Regions from separate parts of the Metaplanococcus flavidus genome, predicted to be linked through region 3. Evidence: riboswitches for the same ligand, from Rfam matches in the RefSeq annotation. Region 3 holds a riboswitch; each other region holds the start of a gene.
The links. Region 3 has a riboswitch for lysine ahead of dapA (4-hydroxy-tetrahydrodipicolinate synthase). Riboswitches for the same ligand answer to the same signal wherever they lie in the genome.

Region 1 (6,774 bases), on a different contig from region 3:
ATACCGACCAGCAAGAATAAAGTAAAGACAGTTTCTGAGATTTTTTTGAAAAACTATTTTGGCAATAATAAAAAAGCGGAGAGAAATTCTCTCCGCTTTTGATTTAAAGCGCTTTTTCCTTCTTTTCAAGTATGGTTGTCCGTTGTGACCAAGCGATAAACAATATTGCCAGGATAACAATTACCGCAATTAATGACCACAATAGCGAGCCTGTAAATCCTATGACCAAATACCCAACTGACGCAATTGCCGCTGCTGTAAGAGCATATGGAAGCTGAGTGGCTACGTGATCCATATGATTGCTTCCCGCTCCGGTTGAAGACAGGATGGTCGTGTCTGAAATCGGTGAACAGTGATCCCCGAAAACAGCTCCTGCAAGAACAGCCGACAGCGATGCCAATAATAATTCCGGAGCAGCTTCGATCATGATGGTTCCGGCGATTGGCAACAGAATACCGAAAGATCCCCAGGACGTTCCGGTCGAGAATGCCATCACTCCCGCAAGAACGAATAATAATACCGGAAGAACTGAAACGGGAATATTTCCTTCGCTCACCAGTCCTGCAAGATAAGTGCCAGTTTCCAATGCACCGATAAGGTAAGTCAATGACCAGGCGAAAATCAGAATCAGCACAGCGCCAATCATCGATTTGATACCTGCCCAGATTCCTTTGCCGATCCAACCGGCATTGGCCGTTTCATTCTTCTTCATTTGAAGCAGATACAATACGATGGATGTAATTGTTCCAAGAAGTCCCCCGATCAATAATGATAACGGTACATCGGTATTTTCAAAAATCAGCCATACGTCAAATTGCTGACCAGCATTCTGGTAGCCGGTCCACAACATGGCGGCTACAGTACCTGCGACCAATACAAGGATTGGCAGCAACAGATCCAGCACGCGGCCATGGGAATGAGAAGGAAATTCTTCTTTCATTTCACCTGGAATCGATTTCTCCGGATCATAAAGCTCTCCGTTCTCAATTGCTTTGATTTCATGCTTTTTCATTTCACCGAAATCCACATCACGGTAGGCAACGAAAAATACGATGGCAAGTGCAGCTATTACATAGAAGTTCATCGGAGCCATCCATAGGAATGCTTCCAAAGCGGAATACTCCACAAAAGTCTGGCCTGCGAGAATTGTAGCGATGATTCCGATGATGGCTGCTCCCCAGCTCGAAACCGGTGAAACAACACATACTGGCGCAGCAGTGGAATCGATAAAATAAGCAAGTTTCGCACGTGATACTTTATAACGGTCAGTTATCGGACGTGCGACTTGACCAACTGTCAGTGCATTGAAATAGTCGTCGATGAAAATCACGATACCAAGGGCTACTGTCAGAACTTTTGCGCCACGGCGTGATTTGACGCGCTGAGAAGCCCATTCAGCAAAGGCATGGCTCCCTCCGGATAAACTGACGAATGCAGTAATGATTCCGAGTAATAATAAGAATAGAAGAATAAATACATTATAAGCGTTGAAACCTTCGTCCCAGAAAATCACCTGGAATGATGTGAATAATTCCTGCAAAGTGCCAACTGGCGCGAATGAAGTCAGGATCAACGCGGCAGCGATGATACCTACTCCCAGGGACAGCAATACGCGTCGGGTCAATAAGACCATCACGATTGCTATAATCGGGGGCAGGATTGAAAAAATTGTGTTTTCCATGAATGGTTTCCTCCTATATTTTTGATGGAATAGAATGGAGAAAAAAAGCCGGCTCAATCCAAAGGGACAAGCCGGCTTTCTACAATTCGTCTGTGCGGTAAAACATCAAACAACCCTGTAGCTCTCCATTTATGCAAGCATAAATGACAGTGACATCCTTATTAAGAATGTCCCCAGCCCCATTTTCCGGTGACAACAGAAAATGGACTTCGGCAAAACCACCTTTCAAATATGCTCATCGCTGTCACGCTCACATATTCTACTCATCGGTTTTGCAGCCTCTACCCATCGATATACAATTCTTTGTTAGCATATCCTAAAATTGTGGTGAAATCAAGGTCAATTCACAACTGAAAATTCCGTTCATTTCACCATGTTGCTTGAAAAATAGCCGCTGAATACATCCCGAATGAATTCAGGCATAAAATAGGTTTTGGGTGAACGTTTAAATTCCGGGAAAAAATAACCGAACGTAAACATATCCAGTGTAATCAGTTTATAAACTTCGTCACTGTCAGCCCGCTTCCCATTGATGAATAATTGGTGATTCTCCAAGTCCATACCGGTGCGGATCATTTTTCCAAACACCGCACCGCGAAAGCCAAGACCTTTCAGCTCCAGTTGCGGCCACTCTGAATTCATCGACTGCAGATAAATTTCTTTCAATTCCGCACCAGTCAACTCGATCATACAGGGATTGATGGGATGTGGCAGCATCCGGTGAAAATCGTAGCGCGTAACTTCCCCAGAAGGCATATCTTCCATAAACAGCCCTGCGTTGAATAACGCACAATCCGCCCTTGAAAATTCAATCATCGCTTTTCCGAATAATTGAGCCATTTCCGATTCCTTGAACCATTCCGCTTTTAAAGCTACCTCATTATGGAATACTGTGTCCTTCAACAATGCTCTGCCTTCTGTTCTCCGGTCCCGGTCATAATACTCGTCCGGATTATCAAGTTTTTCGGTTTCAATCAAATAGGCTTTTTTCTTCTTCAGGTCTTCGTCAATGATGACGTGGCCGATATAGGCGCCAAATTTACCGGCTGCACCCAGCAGCACATCACCAATCTGCTTCCCGTCATGAAAAATATGGTGAGTGTGCGCACCAAGTATAAGGTCGATATCCTGACAGGATTCCGCCAGTATTTCATCTTCCCTTACCCCAAGGTGCGATAAGCAGACGATGAAGTCCGTGTGAGCTTTAATCTCTTCGACCGACTGAACAATGGATTCCCTCGCTGCCGTCAATTGCCACCCCAATCTTTCATAAAAAGGAGTAAATTCAGCAGTGGCACCAACCAGGCCGATGCGTTGCCCTTCCGGTGTCACCCGTATCTTATAAGGTTTCGCCCAGTTCGGACGTTCTCCATTTCCCCCAAAGAGATTAGAGAGAATCACATCAAAATCAGCCTCTGCATATAACGTATCCAGCTCTTCTTTCGATAATGTTATTCCTTCATTATTGCCAATCGTCACTGCATCATAGGACGCACCGTTCAGCATCTGCACATTGCCTTTGCCTGCCGTGCCTTCAGTGAAAGGATGCGAACGGTCCACATGATCGCCGATGTCAAGAATGAGACAGAAATCGCCCATTTCTTCATGCCAGCGTTTCCTTCCAACTAAAAAGGCATGGATACTCGGCCAATTGTCAAAATGGCTGTGCAGATCATTTGTATGATAAATATGAATGGTTTCAGCCATTTACAACACCTCTTTACGGCCTTTCGTCAAAATTCCTCTTCAAACAGATCAAGCTGTTTTGGGGCAAGGTCTTCAAACACCAGCCTGTTCATCTGCTGGAATTGTTTTGCGTCACCGGCAGCGTGTCCGCCGGAATTATTATTAAAAATGATATAAACTTGATCCGTGGTTCTTTCCAGTACCTTTGCAGCTTCGCTTATTTCTTTCAATTCATCTTCGTTATAATCATATAAATAACGGACTTCCCGCCAATTTTTCGCATTTCCGACATTGATCCAGCCGTGGACATTACGGCCATGCAGCCGGAATAAAACTTTGTCTTTCCTTGTCGAAACAGGAACAAGAGGAATTGAACCATCCCCTGCCTGCGGTTCATCACAGACAGAATGGATCAAATTATGTTCCCTCAGGAATTCAAAGGTTTTTTCACGGAATCCATCGGCATACCATGATTGATGGCGAAACTCGATTGCCAGATCAAATTCACTTAATTTATTGGTCATCCTTCTTATTTCATCCACATTTTCTTTAATACAATCAAACCAGGGGGGAAATTGCAACAGGACCATCGCCAGTTTGCCTGCTTCTTTGAGCGGACGGATGGATTTGATATACGCTTCATACATTTCCTCTTCCGTATCAAAAGGATTTTCTCCGCGCAGATGGCCTGTCATTCCCTGATAGGCTTTTACGATAAATTGAAAAGAGTCAGGTGTTTCGTCAATCCATTTCCGGATATTTCTCTCAGGTTGAACTGCATAAAAAGAAGAGTCCAATTCGACAATCGGAAAATGTCCAGCGTAATCGGTCAATTTGTCTTTCTGTTTCGAACCCGGACTGTACACATCCGGATGGTCTCCCCAACCAGTAAGTCCCGCATAAATCATTAGGCCACCTCCGAAATGCTTGCTGCTTCAATGATAGCACAGAAAATATGGAACGTCTTATTCTGGAAATTGATGTAACGCAAAAAAAGTCTCCGCTGCTTTTCAGCAGCGGAGACTTTCAGGGAATCCAATCGATTAGCCGATTGAACCTTCCATTTCGAATTTGATCAAACGGTTCATTTCAACCGCATATTCCATAGGAAGTTCTTTTGTAAATGGTTCGATGAAGCCCATAACGATCATTTCAGTCGCTTCCTGTTCAGAAACGCCTCGGCTCATCAAGTAGAACAATTGCTCTTCAGAAACTTTAGAAACTTTCGCTTCGTGCTCCAAAGATACATTGTCATTCAGGATTTCATTGTATGGGATCGTATCTGACGTGGACTCGTTGTCCATGATCAACGTATCACATTCAATGTTCGAGCGTGCGCCGTCGGCTTTGCGGCCGAAACGGACGATTCCGCGGTACGATACTTTACCGCCTTGTTTCGAAATTGATTTCGAAACGATGGATGATGAAGTATTTGGTGCCATGTGGATCATTTTCGCGCCGGCATCCTGATGCTGGCCTTTGCCTGCGATGGCGATTGACAGGGTCATGCCGCGTGCGCCTTCGCCGCGCAGGTATACTGCAGGATATTTCATCGTCAACTTCGATCCGATGTTGCCGTCAATCCATTCCATAGTGCCGTTGGCATCAACGAATGCACGTTTTGTAACGAGGTTGTAAACGTTGTTTGCCCAGTTCTGGATAGTTGTGTAACGGCAATAAGCATCTTTTTTAACGATGATTTCAACTACTGCAGAGTGCAGTGAATTTGTCGTATAAACCGGAGCTGTACAGCCTTCAACATAATGGACACTTGCGCCTTCGTCCACGATGATCATTGTACGTTCAAACTGCCCCATGTTTTCCGAGTTGATACGGAAATATGCTTGCAATGGTGCTTCAACTTTAATATTTGGCGGAACGTAGATAAATGATCCACCTGACCAAACAGCCGTATTCAGTGCAGCAAATTTATTGTCCGCTGCCGGAATTACTGTCTGGAAATATTCACGGAACAGGTCTTCGTTTTCGCGAAGTGCAGCATCCGTGTCTTTAAAGATGATGCCCATGTCTTCCAGTTCCACTTTCATGTTGTGGTAGACCACTTCGGATTCGTATTGTGCGGAAACACCTGCAAGGTATTTTTGTTCCGCTTCAGGGATACCGAGTTTATCAAACGTCCGTTTGATTTCTTCCGGCACTTCGTCCCATGAAGTTTGGCTCGCCTCTGAAGGTTTCACGTAATACGTGATTTCATCAAAGTCCAATGGCGCCAAGTCTCCGCCCCATTGTGGCATAGGCATTGAATAGAACATTTTAAGAGCTTTTAAGCGGGAATCAAGCATCCACTCGGGTTCGCTTTTAATTTTTGAAATCTCTCTGACAATGTCTTCCGTCAATCCGCGCTTTGAGCGGAAAATCGAGACGTCCTTGTCATGAAACCCATATTTATAATCATCCATTTCGGGCATTTTTTTCGCCATCATCGTTCCTCCGTTCTTGTGTTACGATTTTTCTTGCTCGTGCACACCTTTTTCCATAGCTTTCCAGGCGAGTGTCGCGCATTTGATTCGTGCCGGGAATTGTGAAACTCCCTGCAGCGCTTCGATATCGCCCAGATCCGTGGAATCGTCATAATCTTTGCCAAGCATCATATCTGAAAAAGTCTTGGAAAGACCAAGAGCTGTTTCCACATCTTTGCCTTTTACTGCCTGGGTCATCATTGAAGCGGAAGCCATCGAGATTGAACAACCTTCCCCATCAAACTTCGCATCTTTCACGATTCCGTCTTCGACCTGCAAGGTCAAAAGGATACGGTCTCCGCATGTCGGGTTGTTCATTTCGATATTGATGCTGTCCTTTTCAATGGTGCCTTTATTTCTTGGCGTTTTATAATGGTCCATAATTACGGACCGATACAATTGGTCTAAGTTTTTAAAAGACATCGTTGAAATACTCCTTTGCAGAGCGTAATCCTTCTACTAAACGATCGACATCCGATTCGCCATTATAGAGATAAAAACTGGCACGGGCGGTAGCTGATACTTCCAGCCATTTCATCAATGGCTGTGCGCAATGATGTCCTGCGCGAACAGCGATGCCGCTCATATCAAGAACTGTTGCCACATCATGCGGATGGACATCGTTTAGATTGAACGTCACAATACCTGCCCGTTGTGCCGGATCTTTCGGACCGTATATTTCAAGACCGTCAATTCCGCTCATTTTTTCCATGGCGTATGCCGCCATTTCATGTTCATGCTTTTCGATTTCGTCCAAACCGATTTCGTTCAGAAAATCGATGGCAGCGCCCAAGCCGACAGCTCCGGCTATAATCGGTGTGCCCCCTTCGAATTTCCATGGCAGCTCTTTCCATGTCGAATCGTATAGGCCGACGAAATCAATCATTTCACCGCCGAATTCGACCGGTTCCATGTCATTCAATAAAG
Region 2 (6,774 bases), on a different contig from region 3:
CCGGAGCAGCGCATCCTGGATATGAGTGATGAGCGTTTCTTTGTCACCCCATAACAAGCCGACATTCGTGAAATCGATAAAGCTTTCATCGACGCTGTAGACATGGACCGCATCTTTGGGGACAAATTCGGCGATGAGTTCGGTGATCGCCATGGAAACGCGCAGAAAAAATTCCATTTTCGGTTCCAGCAGCCGGATCCGCGGATCATCAGGAATTTCAAACAGCCGGGTGCCGGTCTTAACGCCAAAGTCTTTTTTCATCTGAGGTGAAGCCGCAAGGACGACGCTGCCTTTCCGCTCCTGATTGCCGACAACGGCGATATGGGCTGTCAACGGGTCGAGCCCTTCCCGGATGGCTGCGCAACTGGCGTAAAAGCCGCGCATATCAAGGCAGACAATGGTCCGTTCAGGCAATTCCTTCATCCTCATATCATCGCCTCCTACAGTAAGAACATTTGTTCTTATTCTATACCTCCAAATCAGGGCGAACAATCCTCTTTTCCGAAATAAACCAATTGCCATCAAATATTGGCGTGAATGATCGATTTTCATTATGTGTATATTTATATATGAATTGAACTAATAATTTTGAGCAATCGATATTCCACAAAACAGCTTGCTTGCCTGGGGGCTCGCGCTGAACTAACTCGGGCTCACCGCCCGAGTGGATTTCAGCACTTCGCTTGGTCCCCTGGGCGTCTTCGCTGTTTTGCTCCATATCTAAGCCATTCTCTTAGCACCGGCGCGGCTCAGGAGCAGGCGAATGCCGACCGGAGCAATAAGACGAGTGATCTTCTCGGCTTATTGCGGGAGGCAAGGTGTGCCAAACGAAGATGGCACCTCCTTTGCGACGAGCTTGCGCAGGAGCATAATCTTGGCACTGTCCATAGCGCCAAAGCGTTATATCTAAACTCATACTTTATTTCAAATAATATAGAGGTGGGAGCAGGTATAAATTGAGAGAGGTGAAAGCATATGAAATTGTTCCGTTTACCTGCCATTGGAGAGGGTAGAGTAGGAATAGGCAAAAAAATAGCTAGTGAAAAATACGCATGCTATAATCGGTTTAGAGTTTGGTAAAACTAAGGAGGAATTATTCATGGCAATCGTACACGGAACAGATCAAAACTTTTCACAGGAAGTATCAGAAGGATTAGTACTAGTTGATTTTTGGGCAACTTGGTGTGGTCCATGTAAGATGATAGCTCCTGTATTGGAAGAGTTGGATGCTGAAATGAGCGATAAAGTAAAAATCGTAAAAGTGGACGTTGATGAAAACCAGGAAACTGCTGGACAATACGGCATCATGTCAATTCCGACGCTTCTTCTATTGAAAGATGGAGAAACAGTAGATAAAGTTGTAGGATTCAGACCAAAAGAAGCATTGGCTGATTTGGTTAACCAACACGCATAATTCTTAACCGGGTCCTGGGTGGCCCGGTTTTTTAATAGGGTGAGAATATGGCAAATGAAATGATTCAACATAAATTGGCTGTCCTTCCAGACCAGCCTGGCTGTTATCTGATGAAGGACCGGCAGGAAACAATTATCTACGTGGGCAAGGCGAAAGTGCTGAAAAATCGCGTGCGCTCTTATTTTACGGGCAGCCACGATGCGAAAACCCAGCGCCTCGTCAATGAAATCGAGGATTTTGAATACATTGTCACGTCTTCCGACAAGGAAGCGCTGATTCTGGAATTGAATCTCATCAAGAAATACGACCCGAAATACAATATCATGCTGAAGGATGATAAATCCTATCCTTATTTAAAAATTACGGGGGAACGGCATCCAAAGCTGATCATTACGCGGCAGGTGAAAAAGGATAAAGGGAAATATTTCGGCCCTTATCCGAATGCCTATTCGGCGAGCGAAACAAAGAAACTGCTCGACCGGCTGTATCCGCTGCGCAAATGCCATCAAATGCCCGACCGCGCCTGCCTTTATTATCATATGGGGCAATGTCTGGCGCCGTGCATCAAACCGGTGGAAAAAGAGACCTATACCGAAATGATCGACTCGATTTCGCGTTTCCTGAACGGTGGGTTCCGTGAAGTCAAACAGGACCTCGTCGAGAAAATGTCCGAAGCGGCGGAAAATCTGGAATTTGAACGCGCCAAGGAATACCGCGACCAGATCAGCCACATCGAAAACGTCATGGAAAAACAGAAGATGGCGATGAACGATTTCACCAACCGCGATGTTTTTGGCTATGCCGTCGACAAAGGCTGGATGTGTGTGCAGGTCTTTTTTGTGCGCCAGGGCAAACTGATCGAACGCGACGTTTCACTGTTTCCGCTTTACCGCGATCCGCAGGAAGAGTTCATGACCTATCTCGGCCAGTTTTATGAAAAATCGAATCATGTGAAACCGAATGAGATCCTATTGCCGGAGGGCGAAGATGCGGAACTCGTCAAGGACTGGCTTGGTGTCCGGACGCTTGTCCCTCAGCGCGGCAAGAAGAAAGACCTTGTGCTGCTGGCGAAGAAAAATGCTGAAATCTCGATAACAGAGAAGTTTCAGCTGCTGGAGCGCCAGGAAGTGCGGACAATCGGTGCCTGCCAGGAACTTGGCGATGCCATGAACATCCAGACCCCGCTGCGCATAGAGGCTTTCGATAATTCACATATCCAGGGAGCGGATGCCGTGTCAGCGATGATTACGTTCATCGACGGCAAACCTTCCAAAAAAGATTACCGGAAATATAAAACGCGCACCGGCTCGAAACCGGATGATTACGCGGCTATGCGGGAAGTTATCCGCCGCCGCTACTCGCGTGTGCTGAAAGACGGATTGCCGCTGCCGGATCTCATTGTCATTGACGGCGGCAAAGGGCAGATATCATCGGCGCGTGAGGTTCTGGAAGATGAACTCGGCTTGTCGGTTCCGATTGCCGGCCTTGCGAAAGATGCCAAGCACCAGACTTCGCAATTATTATACGGCGATCCGGTCGAAGTGGTGCCGCTCAAACGGACCAGCGAAGCATTCTACCTGATGCAGCGCATCCAGGATGAAGTCCACCGATTCGTCATCACGTTCCACCGCCAATTGCGCGGCAAGAACTCGATAGTTTCTGCGCTTGATGGGCTGGAAGGAGTAGGGCCGAAACGCCGGCAGCAACTGCTCAAGCATTTCGGTTCCGTCAAACGAATCAAAGAAGCTGACGCTGTCCAGTTGATGGAAGCCGGCATGCCCGAAAAGCTGGCGGAATCGATCCAGCAGCATTTTTCAGGCGAAACATTGTCATCCGAGTAAGTTCGTGTTATCGTAATAGCATATTTAGATCACTTTTAAAAAGTGGTGATAGAGGCGCGACCGTCAAAAGTAGCCATCCGGAGATTTGCAGAATCTGTGAAGGATGGGAAAAGGGACGCTCGCCGAAGTGTGTGAAGGCTGCAGCCGAACACGCTGGTTCTGCATTTAAGAGATGCAGGGCTGTCAGAGTCAATCTCTGGAGGGCTATCTCACATGGACGTTTTATTTCGTACATGATGAAAGAGGTAGTTTGCCGGTTAGACGGCAGGCTGCCTTTTTTTGTGTCTAGTTCCGGCGTCCAGCCCCTCGGGATCTTAAGTCAGTCTACCTATGTGGCAAAAAGCGCCACTTCGGTATCCTGCCTTAAGCCTGTCGGGGCTGAACGGACGCCTGCACTTTTCGCAATGGGAGCCACATACTGATGTGGGAGTGGATAAAAGATGGAAACAGTAGTTATGAAATTTGGCGGAACGTCAGTGGCGACGCCAGAGAATATTATCGGCGTAGCGAAACGGGCAATAATGGAAAAAGAACAAGGGAAACGGGTCGTCATTGTGGTTTCCGCAATGGGCAAGACCACAGACACATTGCTCGGATTGGCCGCAGAAATTTCTGTCGAACCGCCGAAGCGGGAGATGGATATGCTGCTGGCGACAGGCGAACAGGTGACGATTTCACTCCTGGCGATGGCATTCAAACAGCTTGGCCACGAAGCGGTATCGTTCACTGGGTGGCAGGCAGGTATTGAAACGGAATCCGTTCCACGCAATGCACGGATCGAGCAGATCCATACCGAACGGCTGGAAGCGGTTCTGGAAAACGGATTTTTCGCAGTCGTCGCCGGATTCCAGGGCGTCGACAGCATCGGCAACATCACGACGCTCGGACGCGGCGGCTCCGACACGACAGCTGTGGCACTCGCTGCCGCTTTAAAAGCGGAGAAATGCGACATCTTTACGGATGTCGACGGCGTCTACACGTCCGACCCGCGCTATGTCAGCGGCGCACGCAAGCTGGAGCAGATTTCGTACGATGAAATGCTGGAACTCGCGAACCTTGGCGCCGGCGTACTGCATCCGCGCGCAGTGGAATTCGCGAAAAACAACAACGTCCCATTAACCGTCCGGGCAAGTTATTCCGACGAACCGGGAACTATCATACAAGAGGTGGTCACTGTGGAAAAAAATCTGATTGTCCGAGGCGTAGCATTCGAGCCGGGCATTGCGCGTGTAACCGTTACATACAATAAACCCTTCAACGGTTCATTGGCGAATATCTTTATGACCCTGGCGGAAAATCTGATCGATGTGGACATCATCGTCCAAAGCATCTCGGACGAATTCCAGCCTTCGGTGTCATTTTCAATAAAAGAGGACAGCCTGGAAGAAGTGCGCCGTGTGCTTGATGTCAATAAAGAAACGATCGGCTTCCAATCCACCGAATTTGAAGTCGGACTGGCGAAAGTCTCCATCGTCGGCTCCGGTATGGTATCGAACCCGGGTGTTGCAGCCCGCATGTTCGACATCCTGCGCCAATCGGAAATTCCGGTGAAAATGGTCAGTACTTCGGAAATCAAAATTTCTGTCGTGGTGCCAGGTGTGGATATGGAAAAATCAGCGAACACGCTGCACGCGGCTTATGGACTGGAGTGAGAAAGGGCTAGGCATTTTTGCGAAGCAGTACGCTTAGAGTGGCGGAAATAGCAAAGTAGCAAAGGCCAAAAGCGGATTATTATCGCCGGGCGATAATAATCCAATGTCTTGAGGAAATCTTCGCATCCGCGAAGATTTTTTCAATTCGTCATTTGAACCTGATTCATTAATGTTATAATTCAGATAATTAACTGGAGAGGCGGGGATTCGGATAGGGGAGGAACGATTGGCGATGGGTGAGTGTTTGCGGCTGCTGATGGAGCGGCTGCCGGCTGGACATTCACAACAAGTATACCTGCAAAAGGAATTGCATCGATATGAAGCAGGGGTGCGGGGCGAGCAACGGCTCCACGATAAAATGATTGAATTTCATTGGCATGAACCTTATGAACTTTTGTGGGATACCGGCTTGCGGCTGGATGACTGGAAAGTTCAAATCGACGGCCTGCTGGTGACTCCGCGCTGCCTGATCATCATCGACTCGAAGAACATCAGCGGGAAGATCCATTTTGACGGGTCAACACAAGAATGTTATCGATTCAACAATGAAGGCGAAAAATGGGTATTCGATGATCCACGGGTGCAGCTCGCCAAGCATGTACGCTTTCTTGAGCTGTGGCTGGATAAAAGGAAGATTCCGCATCCCCCAATTTTTGGAGTGGCAGTTTTTACGCCAAAGCATTGCGAATTTATTTCGAAGCCGGCGGGCCTGAATATCTGCAAGACGTATCAGGTGGTCGAAACGGTTTATAGAATTCTGGAATCACAGAAAACAACGGCTGACTCCCCTAAGCCGCACAGAATTCGAAGAGTCATCGAATCGAACAGCCATCCATATGAAAGGCCGCCGCTGTGCGACTATTACCGGATCGACCCGCGTGAGCTGAAGACGGGTGTGAAATGCGTCGAGTGCCGGGGAATTGCGGTGGAGAGGATAAACAAGGTTTGGCGATGTATAGTTTGCGGCCACCGGAATAAGGACGCGCATAAGCTGGTTCTACAAGAGTATTTTGAGTTGATAGGTTCGGAAATAGACACTAAGGAGTTCGGGAGATTTACCGGGGTAGAATCCAGATATACTATCTATAGGATGCTTTCTGGAGCAGGCTTGAAGATTAAAGGCGCGAAGAAGAATCGTAAGTATTTAAAAATAGAATGATTTTGTGTTTGATGCACCTTCATGTGAGGTGTATTTTTTTATTTAAAATATCCAAAAAATCTCATTCTGCACACAAAACGAATTTATCGCACACAAATCGGTTTAATCGCACACAAATTTAAATAATCGCACACAAATTTTATTTATCGCACATAAAAATGGATTACCGCACACAAACCAATTTTGCCACTCATCCCAACTGAAATACCCCACAAAAAACCGCCCCCACACCCACGGAGACGGCCGATCCTTGTCATATTCAGATTAAACTTGCTCGCGCAGGTCAGTTTTCAGCGTAATTCGGACCGATTTCTTCTTCGGCAGCACTTCTTCGTAAGCTTCCGTCAAGAATCCACCGAGTTTTTGCTTCTGCTGGGCCAAAAAGCCGGCCTCAAGTTTGAAACATCGATTTTCCATCTTAAAAGGACGCAAGATAAAAATTATTTCATCTTTTCCTGACTTTTCTGTCACTAAATCGCCAAATTCTGCCTGGAGGAAGAAGTCGGCTGCTTCATCGAGAGAGAAGAGCGGGAATTTGCGGGCGAGTGATTTGCCGGCCCAATAGAGGACGTCGCTCTCGTGTTTTCCCAATATGTCGGATAATACATGGTCACGAATAATTTCATAGCCAAAATGATTGTTTATTTCAGGTTCTTTTGCAGTCATTGTAAACCCACTTTCAATAAGGTGAAACCCGGTAGGGAATCT
Region 3 (6,774 bases):
GTTCCGATCAGGATCAATTCTTTATCGCCATATTGCAGGCGTGTGATATTTTCTTCTTGCATGAGTTTACTTCCTTCATAGAATTTATTTCTTTTCACAGATATACATGAAAAGACTGTCTATTCTATATAATGGATGACTGGAGGAAAAATATCAATCCTGCGCCACCGTTTTCGGCAAGTTTCACACAAGCGCCTCAAAATCCTGCAACGATGAAAATTTATAAACCAGAAATTGTTCCGCCGGATCTTTGACAATGGTCGGCAAGTCGATTGACTCAGACAGTTCAAATACAGTGCTGCGATCTAAAAAATCGATGTACTCAGCGGTGGGGTAATAAAGGATGATTTTCACCTCACGCGGATAAGTTTCTTCAGAACGCAGAATATTATCAATCACTTTCATGAAAATCTGCACGGAAAATGGATTGAAGAAATAGAAAACTGTGTCTTCAGCCTGCACTTCATAGTCCTGCGCCATGCCACATTGGATCCGGAGACGATCCAGTCCGGTACGATGATTGCGGCCATAATCCGCCAGATTCTGCTTCGCTTCACCGCAAAAATTCGTATTCAGTTCCACACCTGTTGTCCGGCAGCCAAACCGGTCATGGGCATAGAAATTCAAACGTCCTTTGCCGGATCCGAAATCAACCAGTCCGTCACCCTCCTCGATCGGGTGACGGTTAAATAATTGTTTCAAATGTTCATATGGAGTCGGTTCATAACGGTTATGATGCAATGTAGCTTCGGATATCCACTGTGTTCCTGCTGTTTGTATATTCAGATATTTGTCTCCTTCATGCTCTTTCATCTCTGTCACCCTCTTCTCTCGCCGTAATCTTGTCACTTGCCTATCAATACCCATCTTCCACTTGCAAATAACAATGAATTTTGATAAAGTCGAGCTAATTCAATAGTTCTTGCTCTTTATCATCGGAGTGAGGATAGAGGCGCAATCACCATCAGTAAGCAGAATGAGGAGCACGGGCTCCCCGGACTTCTGCCGGAAGGGGTGTTTGCCGAAGTGGCAGGAAACCCTGGTTCCTGCTGCTGGTCCTGCATTTAAGAAATGCAGGATTGTCATGCGGATTTCCGCATGGAGGGCTATCTGGCGTTCATCGACACACGTTGTTTGTGTCGATGCAGCAGCAGCGGAACCTCCGCTGCTGCTTTTTTGTTTTGTGAAGCTGGGGGATGGAGCGAAAATCGGCTGACCGCACCTCGCAGACTCAAAACCGCACCACGGATGCATTGGCTCAGGATTTTATTGCCAAAACATAAAATGCTTTAGAAAAATTTGAAAAGGACGGGATACTATGAATTTCGGAAAAATTATTACAGCAATGGTGACTCCTTTAGATACAAACGGTGACATCGATTTTGCCGCAACGGAGAAGCTGATCGAACATCTTATTGCCAATGGTTCGGATGCCCTTGTTGTGGCTGGCACAACAGGCGAGTCGCCGACGTTGACGGCAACCGAGAAAGTCGAGTTGTTCAAATTTACGGCAGGCAAAGTGAATGGCAGAATTCCAGTCATCGCAGGGACCGGATCGAACGATACCCGCTCGTCAATCGTGCTGACAAAACAGGCTGAAGAAGCTGGGGTCGACGGCATTATGCTTGTGACTCCTTATTACAACAAGCCTGCACAGAACGGTTTGTTCGAGCACTTCAAGGCGATTGCAGAAGCTACACAGCTGCCGATCATGCTCTATAATATCCCGGGGCGCAGCGCCGTCAATATAGCGCCAGAAACAATCATCCGCCTGTCAAAAGTCAGCAATATCGTTTCCGTCAAAGAGGCGAGCGGCAACCTTGACGCAGCGTCATTGATTATTGAAGAGACGCCTGAAGATTTTACCGTCTATAGTGGCGACGACGGATTGACCCTGCCGCTGATGGCAATCGGAGCAGATGGCATCGTCTCTGTAGCCTCCCATATTATCGGCAATGAAATGCAGGCGATGGTCTCGGACTTCATTTCCGGAAAAGTCAAAGAAGCGGCTGCCCAGCACCGCAAACTGCTGCCGGTGATGAATGCCCTGTTTGCGGCACCCAATCCCGTGCCGGTCAAAACAGCATTGCAATTAATCGGCATCCAGACAGGAACTGTCCGCCTTCCGATGATTCCGTTGAACGACGAAGAAACTGCTGCGTTACGTCAGCTTCTTGAGGCCGGCAATATAAAAATTTCTGTTTAAAAGAAAAACGCTGAAGCGACATGCTTCAGCGTTTTTTGCTTGTTGAGAAAGAAACATTAAAACCGATATTCCGCAAAACAGCTTCGCTTGCCTGGGGGCTCGCGCTGAGCTAACTCGGTCTCGTTTCACTTCGTCCGAGTGGATCTCAGCACTTCGCTTGGTCCCCTGGGCGTCTGCGCTGTTTTGCTCCATATCTCAGATTGTTTTCTCTAAAAGCATAGACTTTTAAGCCAATTTCAAGAAACAAGCATTTCGATTTTACCTTGAACACGAGGGAAGCGTCCGTCTAAAGCCAAATGATTTGAGAAGTAGACAGTTTCTCGACAGCCGAAAAACGCTGAAGCGGCATGCTTCAGCGTTTTTTCTATAAATTTTCAGTTACAGTTTCGCAAAATCGAGTTTCTCGAGGGTCTGCTTCAAACTGCCCCCAATCACCAGTGAACGGGTATCAATACCGAGCTGGGAAAGTGTAATTGCAATTTCCGAACGGATACCTGTAAGGATCGCCTTTACACCAACCATATTCAATGCCTGGACAATTTTAATGATTTGTTCGGCAATCATCGAATCGACTTTTACTACGCCGGATAAATCGATGACCAACGTGGAAATCCGTAATTTATTGGCCGCTATCAGTGTCTTCTCCAATATAAACTGTGCCCGGTCAAACTCGATTTCGCCGACAAGCGGCAAGATTGCAACGTTTTCCGCAATCGGCACAACCGGCGCGGACAGTTCAAAGAATTCTTTGCGCGCTGAGGAAAGCCTCTCCTGGTAAGCCTTGATATAGGCGTTGCTGTAGGAATACATCGCATGGTCCAGCAATCCATGGAAAAATTCCAACGCTTCAAACAGCGTCTCCATTGAAATCCCCTGACGCTTGCTTTCGGATTTAATGATTTTTGCAAAATGCTTGCGGTAAAGCGAAGACTCAGCAAGCGCGCTGTCGAGCATCACATCGGCTTCGAGGAAATACATACCGGTGACGTTGCCCCAGTTGCTGATATCTTCATAGACAGCCTGTTCATTGCAGATATTCTTCAGCGATTCCCCAAGAAGTTCGACGAAACCGGCTCTTGCTTCGATCACTTGTTTGATGAATGCTTCATGGCCGGCGATATCTTCCTGACTACTGTCCTTCATGACTTCTTCGTTAATCAATTCCGCTACCAGGTATTTATCTTCAATTATACGCTGCCCCAGTATTTCATAATCTCTATTCATCAGTACCTCCATGAGTTTACAGTTAATCTGTTGGTTGAATTTATTATACCTGTAAGGCCAGCATTCTTGTACTTCTTTTTGCAAAATGGAATAAAGGGTTCTATTAAAGCAAGGATTTTATGAAACTGACAGATATTCCGAAATTTTGCTGATCGTTTCTTCTGCATCGCTTACATGTGGGCTGTGACCTTCTGCGTCCATAAGTTTGTATTCGCTATTTTCAATCCGGCTATGTACATATCTGCCGACTGCCTCCGAAGCCACTGCATCATTGCGGGTCTGCAGGATCAGAGTCGGCACTGTCACTTTATCCAGATCCTCACGGACATCCGCCAGGAAAGTGGCTTCTGCAAAGTCACGGATTATGTCCGGATCATTCGAGCATAATAATTCTTCGAATTCGGAGGCCAAATGAGGGCGTTCTGCATTTTTCATGACAAGAGGCGACAGAAAACGTGCAAACTCGTTATAATTCCCCTCAATCATCTGCAGCATCCCTTCGATTTCCTCCTTTTCAAAACTTCCCTCATAATCTTCTTCATTCAGAAAATAGGGGGAAGGGCCGATCATAATCAGATTCTTCATCAATTGCGGACGCTCGATCGCAGCCAGCGCGCCGATCATACTGCTGACTGAATGTCCGATAAAAACTATATTTTCAAGGGATAGGGCATCACATAATTCCAGAAAATCCTGCTTATAGCCCTCCAGTGTCCGGTACCGTTCCTTATTATATGCGGTTTTATCACTTTTCCCGGAGCCTACATAGTCGAACAGCACGACCCGGTATTTGGTCTCAAAAGCGGGGGCAATTTTGTCCCAGACATATTGATCACAGCCAAAGCCGTGCGCAAATACCAGAACTTTCTGGCCCTGCCCTACGATCCTGACGTTATTTCGTTGAATTATTTGTTCAGCTGTATCTTTTGTTTTTGCCATCTCTTTAGTCACTCCCAGTGAAAAAATAAAAAACCTGATAGTCAAGATAACTACATTTTACCAAATTAAGCTTACATCCCCTAAGAAAATCACTTATATATCCTAAATTTAACCAGTTATATAGCACAGAGAATATGAAGTAATCAAATATATTGCAGCGCACAGGAAAACCCTGCCATATGGTCAGGGTTTCAATTCAAGAAGCAACTGTGACCTTGTTGCGGCCAGCATTTTTGGATTCATACAAAGCGGCATCCGCATGCTGCAGCATTTCAGATATAGAGTGGCCTTTCAAACCTTGTGCCACTCCAATGCTGACGGTTATCGGTTGATACGGCCAATCATGGAGTTCCACTCTCTCACGGATATGTTCCGCAAGATCTTCGGCTCGCTCCAGGTTGATTGCCGGCAGCACCACAACAAATTCCTCGCCGCCGACTCTTGTGGCAAATCCGGCTTTCCCAATCGCAGCCTCCAGCACTTCAGCCAAATTTTTTAAAACAATATCACCGGCATGATGGCCATATGAATCGTTGACCTTTTTGAAAAAATCGATGTCGATCATCAGGAGGGCTGTACCGCCATCTTCAATGAGCTCAGGCAGAAATTCTTCCAGATAGCGCCGGTTTTTCAGGCCGGTCAAAACGTCAGTCACTGTCAGTTCTTTCAGCCGATTATTCAGCACATTCAATTCCGACTTCCTGTATTCCACTTCATCAAGCAATGTTGTAAGTTTTCGGTTCGCTTCTGCTGTTGCCCGGCTTACCTGCTCCGCATTACGTTTCGCATTGAGCATTTCAGTTTCGTATTCATTGCGCACAGGAACATGCATCAAAGCACATTCAAAAAGTCCATTTCGCTTTCGGGTATTCATCAGGACAGGAATCGGTCCTTTTGAACTTTTCATACTCAAATACATCTCACTTACTGCTCCATGCGCCATAATCGAGGGGATGAAGTAGGTTTGGAAATAAACCCTGGAGGCAATCGTCAGTAAATCATGCATATGGGATGGTGCTGTTTCAAGACCGGTCATTTCAAGCATCGTCTTGTTAATTTGCACTATTCTCAAGCCGTGGTCCATCACCAAATAGCCGACAGGTGCCACATCCAATTGTTCTTCCATCTTTACACCCCCTAGCCAGCCAGATAATCCTTTATGACAGCCACTGTTTCCGCAGCATCGCTGATATGCGGATTATGTCCCATCGCTTCCATAACAACGAGCCGGCTTTTCGGGATATGATTATGAACGTATTCCCCCACTTCCACCGGGGCAATCGCATCAAACTGTGTTTGCATGATCAGCGTCGGCACAGCCAACTTTTCAAGCTCCGATCGCATATCCGAAGTGAAAGTCACTTCCGCAAATTGTCTCGCAACCAATGGGTCATTCGAACACAGCAGCTGCTCAAAGTTATCCGTGAGTTCCGGACGGTCTTCATTGCGCATAACCACCGGTGCCAGGTACTTTGCCCATTCCATATAATTCACTTCCATCATATCAAGCAATTCGTTGATGTCGGCTTTATCGAAACCGCCGCGGTAACCGGGTTCATTCATATAATAAGGTGACGGTCCGATCATAATGAGTTTGCTGAATAATTCCGGCTGTTCAATTGAAGCCAGCATGCCGATCATGCTGCTGACTGAATGGCCGACAAAGATGAATTCCTCACCTTCGAGCGCTGCACAAACCTCCAGCAAATCCTGTTTATAGCCGTGTAAGGAGCTATAGCGCTCCGGCGAATAAGACTGCCTGTCGCTTAGACCGGATCCTACGTAATCGAACGTGACTACCCGATTATCCGCTTTAAATTCCTCAATAACTTCTTTCCACACCAGTTGATCACAGCCGAAACCATGCGCAAAAATGATTGTTTTTTCACCCTGCCCGGAAATTTTCACATTATTTCGCTCCACAACATTCATCATTGTTACCCCATCTCTCCATCTCTCTGTTTATCCAGATTGAAACTATATTAGAAATATCATACCAAAAAAATGCGTTGGCCAATACGAACAATTCAACTTTATGTTAATAAAAAGAAATAATCATGGCCAATGACACTCCACTGACAAAATTGCTTCTTCTCTCAACTATTTATCTGGATTTTTATCTGAAGTTTCTCTGCCGTTTAAAACCAACCATAGAAAAAAGCCGGCCAAATTACAGCCGGCTCAATTTATTATTTATTGCTTACGTGCTCTTAGCGCCATAGTTGTCGTCAATGCTGCAAGCATCAGTCCAGCGAAGATCCACAGGTACGGAATTGTTCCGGCACCTTCAGCTCCACCAAGTCCTGTGGCAGGCATTTTGTCAGGCATTTCTGCACCGCCGAACTGTTCAGGGAATTGATCCGTGATCGCCGCTGATAATCCAGCTGCCGGCATTGTCATATGCG

Region 1: linked by a shared signal. The riboswitch ahead of ACFQ1X_RS13310 (Na+/H+ antiporter NhaC family protein) and the one ahead of dapA (4-hydroxy-tetrahydrodipicolinate synthase) in region 3 are both predicted to bind lysine.
Region 2: linked by a shared signal. The riboswitch ahead of ACFQ1X_RS03335 (aspartate kinase) and the one ahead of dapA (4-hydroxy-tetrahydrodipicolinate synthase) in region 3 are both predicted to bind lysine.

The regions. Positions count from the first base shown of each region.
Region 1 covers NZ_JBHTKI010000021.1:5,487-12,260, forward strand. The annotation lists gene ACFQ1X_RS13310 (Na+/H+ antiporter NhaC family protein) at 104-1,681, opposite strand; lysine riboswitch at 1,792-1,973, opposite strand; gene ACFQ1X_RS13315 (bifunctional metallophosphatase/5'-nucleotidase) at 2,045-3,388, opposite strand; gene ACFQ1X_RS13320 (DUF72 domain-containing protein) at 3,415-4,275, opposite strand; gene sufB (Fe-S cluster assembly protein SufB) at 4,411-5,808, opposite strand; gene sufU (Fe-S cluster assembly sulfur transfer protein SufU) at 5,830-6,270, opposite strand; gene ACFQ1X_RS13335 (cysteine desulfurase) at 6,260-6,774, opposite strand, start outside.
Region 2 covers NZ_JBHTKI010000006.1:147,149-153,922, forward strand. The annotation lists gene ACFQ1X_RS03320 (Y-family DNA polymerase) at 1-429, opposite strand, end outside; gene trxA (thioredoxin) at 1,100-1,414, shown strand; gene uvrC (excinuclease ABC subunit UvrC) at 1,462-3,255, shown strand; lysine riboswitch at 3,297-3,470, shown strand; gene ACFQ1X_RS03335 (aspartate kinase) at 3,696-4,907, shown strand; gene ACFQ1X_RS03340 (nuclease-related domain-containing protein) at 5,140-6,066, shown strand; gene ACFQ1X_RS03345 (YslB family protein) at 6,331-6,732, opposite strand.
Region 3 covers NZ_JBHTKI010000015.1:38,563-45,336, forward strand. The annotation lists gene ACFQ1X_RS10970 (TraB/GumN family protein) at 1-62, opposite strand, end outside; gene ACFQ1X_RS10975 (SAM-dependent methyltransferase) at 184-813, opposite strand; lysine riboswitch at 940-1,117, shown strand; gene dapA (4-hydroxy-tetrahydrodipicolinate synthase) at 1,319-2,206, shown strand; gene ACFQ1X_RS10985 (STAS domain-containing protein) at 2,585-3,430, opposite strand; gene ACFQ1X_RS10990 (alpha/beta fold hydrolase) at 3,548-4,369, opposite strand; gene ACFQ1X_RS10995 (sensor domain-containing diguanylate cyclase) at 4,566-5,495, opposite strand; gene ACFQ1X_RS11000 (alpha/beta fold hydrolase) at 5,507-6,304, opposite strand; gene ACFQ1X_RS11005 (copper amine oxidase) at 6,563-6,774, opposite strand, start outside.